Regions from separate parts of the Nocardia sp. NPDC050435 genome, predicted to be linked through region 1. Evidence: riboswitches for the same ligand, from Rfam matches in the RefSeq annotation. Region 1 holds a riboswitch; the other holds the start of a gene.
What was found. A riboswitch is a leader RNA that binds a small molecule or an ion and turns the genes downstream of it on or off. The one in region 1 is predicted to bind thiamine pyrophosphate.
Positions count from the first base shown of each region.

Region 2: it holds a riboswitch for thiamine pyrophosphate, as region 1 does, so the genes downstream of both, thiC (phosphomethylpyrimidine synthase ThiC) here and AB0I43_RS15550 (cytosine permease) in region 1, are expected to answer to the same signal.

Region 1 is NZ_JBFAJW010000004.1:704,815-707,010, forward strand. It holds gene AB0I43_RS15550 (cytosine permease) at 1-1,028, opposite strand, end outside; TPP riboswitch at 1,024-1,139, opposite strand; gene AB0I43_RS15555 (methyltransferase) at 1,371-2,171, shown strand.
Region 2 is NZ_JBFAJW010000004.1:44,395-46,590, forward strand. It holds gene thiC (phosphomethylpyrimidine synthase ThiC) at 1-1,120, opposite strand, end outside; TPP riboswitch at 1,127-1,227, opposite strand; gene AB0I43_RS12720 (VOC family protein) at 1,369-1,848, opposite strand; gene fahA (fumarylacetoacetase) at 1,908-2,196, opposite strand, start outside.

The DNA of each region.
Region 1 (2,196 bases):
ATCCGCAGCCACAGCGCGAGCAGGGTGATCAGGACGCCGAGGCCGATCGACAGGATCCGCCGGTCGATGCGCGGCCACAGGTTCTGGATCGAGATGGCCGTGGAGTACACGTTGGCGAAGGACTGATCGGCCTCCCGGAACACCAGGATGAAGAAGAAGAAAGCGCCCAGCGTGACGTGCAGGAACGGTCCGTAGACGCCGCTGTCGCCGGTGGCCAGGGCGAGCGCGAGCAGCCCCAGGATGTAGGCGACGATCTGGGTCAGCGCGTACGAGCCGCTGGCCGCGCCGAACGCCGCGCGGGTGCTCTTGGAGTGCCGGGTGTAGTCGGCGGCCACCGGCATCCAGGAGATGGAGACGGCCAGCGCCGCGTCGGTGGCGATCCAGAAGAGGTTCCAGTCGACCCCGAACGGGCCGCTGCCCTTCGGGCCGGGGTTCGTGGTCAGATCCGGGATACCGGCCCGGAAGAACTGAATGTAGAACCAGGCCAGCGCGATCACCACGCCGACGGTGACGAAGCGGCGCAGCATCCGCACCGAACCCAGCGGCCAGATCGTCAGGGCCGTGGTGATCAGGCCCGCCGCCACCACGTAGAGCCAGCGCGGGCCGCCGCCGAACAGCTCCTCGGCGGCGCTGCCGATGACGATCAGTTCGAAGGTGCCCCAGCCGATCAGCTGGGCGATGTTCAGCACCGTCGGCAGGTAGCTGAGCTTCGCGCCGAACAGTCCGCGCAGCAGCACCATCGCGGGTTTGCCGGTGCGCGCGCCGGGCACCGCGGCCAGGCCGAGCATGAGCCCGCCCAGCAGGGTGCCGATGATCATCGCGAGAATGCCCGCCGCGATGGACAGTTGCAGCGCACCCTCGGTATTCGGGGCCAGCACCGTGTAGGCGCCGGAGAACGCGAACAGGCTGACGCCGAGATTGGCCCAGAACGCGCTCTGATCCCAGAACGACAGCACCCGGGGCGCGGGCTCGTCGAGGGTGAGCGGCGCCTCGTGCGCCGGAGTTTTCGAGGTGGAAGAAACAGACATGTGTCGAGCACTTTCCCTACGCCGGCATTACCCGAACAGGTTCATGCGGTCGGCGGAGCGTTGAGCCCGCCCTCTCAGCCCGGCCGTGCCCGAGCTCCCGCGGTGGTTGGTTCGGCCGAATAGTACACGTGTCCCGCGCATTCGTGGGATGTCTCGTCGTCCCTGCCCACCAGGGTCGCGGGCCTTTGTGCGGACCACCGATCGGTAGGCTGCGCGGGTGCTGCCGGGGTGGAGGATTCGCCGAACCCGGAGCGGAACCGATAGCGGCGGATTGGGGCTTGTTTTCGCGCGGCGCTGGGTTTCCTATAGAGGTACCAACGTCGACGTTCGGGGGTAGTCCTGATGCGCGCCGCTCCGGTCCATGGTGAATACGTCTTCGACAACGACAGTGACAAGGCCGCCGAACAGTTCGGCCTGCTCTGCGAACTGCTCAACCGCCACACCGTCGGCACACTCCGGGCGACGGGGGTGACCAGCGGCTGGCGCTGCTGGGACATCGGCGCCGGCAACGGCGACATCGCGCACTGGCTGGCCGCCGCCGTCGGGCCGACCGGCACCGTGCTGGCCACCGATCTGGAACCGCACCACATTCCGCCGCACGAGAGTCTGGAGATCCGCCGCCACGACGTCCGCGCCGACGCGCTGCCCGGCACCTTCGATCTCATCCACGTCCGGCTGGTCCTGATGCACCTGCCCGAGCGCGAGGCCGTGCTGCGCCGGCTCACCGCCGCGCTGGCGCCCGGCGGGGTGCTGGTGGTCTCGGATTGGGATGGCCCGCAGCGGGATTTCGTCATCACCGCCCCCGATCCGGAGGCGGCCGCCGCCGTCACCCGCTTCGCGCAGGCCATGCACGCCCTGGCCGACCTGGTGGGCGTCGATTTCTCCTGGGCTCGCCGCGCGCCCGCCGTCTTCCATGAGGCGGGGCTGGCCGACGTCCGGGCCACCGGCGTCGGGGAGATCTGGCCCGGCGGCAGCCCGGGCTGCGCGCTGTTCCGGTTGCACACACTGCTGCTGGCCGGTCCGCTCAGCGCGGCCGGTCTGGCCCCGGGTGATCTGGACACGCTGCGCGAGGCGTTCACCCGCCCGGACCTGCGCCTGTGGTCGCTGCGCATCTACACGACGACGGGCCGCGCCGCCGCCTGACCAGCCGGAAATAAGGATGCCGCCC
Region 2 (2,196 bases), 660 kb from region 1:
GCGGGCCCAGCGTGTAGAAGGGGGCCTCCTCGCAGAGTTCCTCCTCCAGCCGTACGTTCTCCACGATCTTGTGCATCGGCACATGGCCCGGGCCCTCGATCATCACCTGCACGCCATGCGATTTCGCGATCTTCGTGAGCTCGCCGAGGGTGCGCAGCTCGGCGAACTGCGCCTCGTCGTTGGCGTCGGCGATGGAGCCGGGGCGCAGCCCGTCGCCGAGGGAGAAGGTGATGTCGTAGCGGGCCAGGATCTCGCAGAGTTCCTCGAAGTGCGTGTACAGGAACGATTCCTGGTGATGGGCCAGGCACCACGCCGCCATGATGGAACCGCCGCGCGAGACGATGCCGGTGACGCGCTTGGCGGTCAGCGGGACGTAGCGCAGCAGCACGCCGGCGTGCACGGTCATGTAGTCCACGCCCTGCTCTGCCTGCTCGATCACGGTGTCGCGGTAGATCTCCCAGGTCAGCTTGGTCGGATCGCCGTTCACCTTCTCCAGCGCCTGATAGATCGGCACGGTGCCGACCGGGACGGGGGAGTTGCGCAGAATCCACTCGCGGGTCTCGTGGATGTTCTTGCCGGTGGACAGGTCCATGATGGTGTCCGCGCCCCAGCGGGTCGCCCACACCATCTTCTCCACCTCCTCGGCGATCGAGGAGGAGACGGCGGAGTTGCCGATATTGGCGTTGATCTTGACCAGGAACTTCTTGCCGATAATCGTCGGCTCCAGTTCCGGGTGGCGGTGGTTGGCCGGGATCACCGCGCGGCCGGCGGCGACCTCCTCCCGCACCAGTTCGGCCGGGACGCCCTCGCGCGCCGCGATGAAGCGCATCTCCGGGGTGACGATGCCCTGGCGCGCCCAGGCCAGCTGGGTGGGGGGTCCCTCGACCTCGGGCTTGGTCCAGGTGTCGCGCAGCTTCGCCAGGCCCGCCTCCAGATCGATGGCGGCGGTGTCGTCGGTGTACGGGCCCGAGGTGTCGTACACGTCGAAGTGCTCGCCGTTGGTGAGGTTGATGCGCCGCACCGGAATTCGCAGCTCGTCCACCTCGAGGTAGTGCTTGACGCTGCCTTCGATCGGCCCCGTGGTGACGGTGTCGATGGTTTCGGACGTGGTGGTGCCCATGATGTCTCCCTACGCCGGCATTACCCGGTCAGGTTCATACGGTCGACGGCCCTGAGCGCCCGGAATAGGGCTAGCCGTCCTCTCAGCCCGCTGGTGCGAGCCCCCGTTCGGTGTGCAGTTTTCCGGCCCGACCATACCCGTCCGCTACCGTCCGGCACGCACCGAATGCCGGATTCCGTGCGATCCGCACAACCGCGCCAGCGGATCTCCGAGGGGTGCTCGGAGGATCCGCCACCCCGCGCGCGGCGTCAGCTTCCCGTGTTCTCGTAGGCGTCGCGCATGGCCTGCACGTCGATCTTGCGCATGCCGAGCATGGCCTTGGTGGCGCGGTCGACGGCGGCCTGGTCGCCGACCAGCAGCGCGTTGGCCTCGGCGGGCCAGACCTGCCACGGCACGCCGTACTTGTCGTTGAGCCAGCCGCATTCGATCTCCTGGCCGCCGTCGGCCAGCAGCGCCTCCCAGAGCCGGTCCACCTCGGCCTGGCTGTCGCAGTTGATCAGCAGCGACATGGCGTGGGTGTAGCTGTAGTCGCCGCCGCCGTTGATGGCGGTGAAGCGCTGGCCGGCCAGTTCGAAGTCGACGGTCATGACCAGTCCCGCCTCGCGCGGCCCGGCCTCGCCGTAGCGCTGCACGTCGGTGATCTTGGAGTCGGGAATCAGCGAACAGTAGAACTCGGCCGCTTCCTCGGCCTGCGTGTCGTACCAGAGGTTGGTGACGATCTTCTGCATGACGAATCCTCCTGATCGGGTGCACGGATCTCTGTCTTGACTACCCGGGCGCCCCGAATTCATCGCCCGGGCGCGCCGTGGGCGGGCCGGATCCGGCCGCGGACTTCGCCCAGTCCGAGGCGGCGCCGGTCCGGGCCGGGTGCCGAGGCGGTGAGGACGATCTCGTCCCCGTCCTCCAGGAAGGTGCGTTTCTGGCCGTTGACCCGCACGGGTTCGGTGCCGCCCCAGGACAGTTCGATGAACGAGCCGCGCTCATCCGGTGCCGGGCCGGAGATGGTGCCCGAGGCGTAGAGATCGCCGGTGCGGGTGGCCGCGCCGTTGGCGGTGAGGTGCGCGAGCATCTGCGCG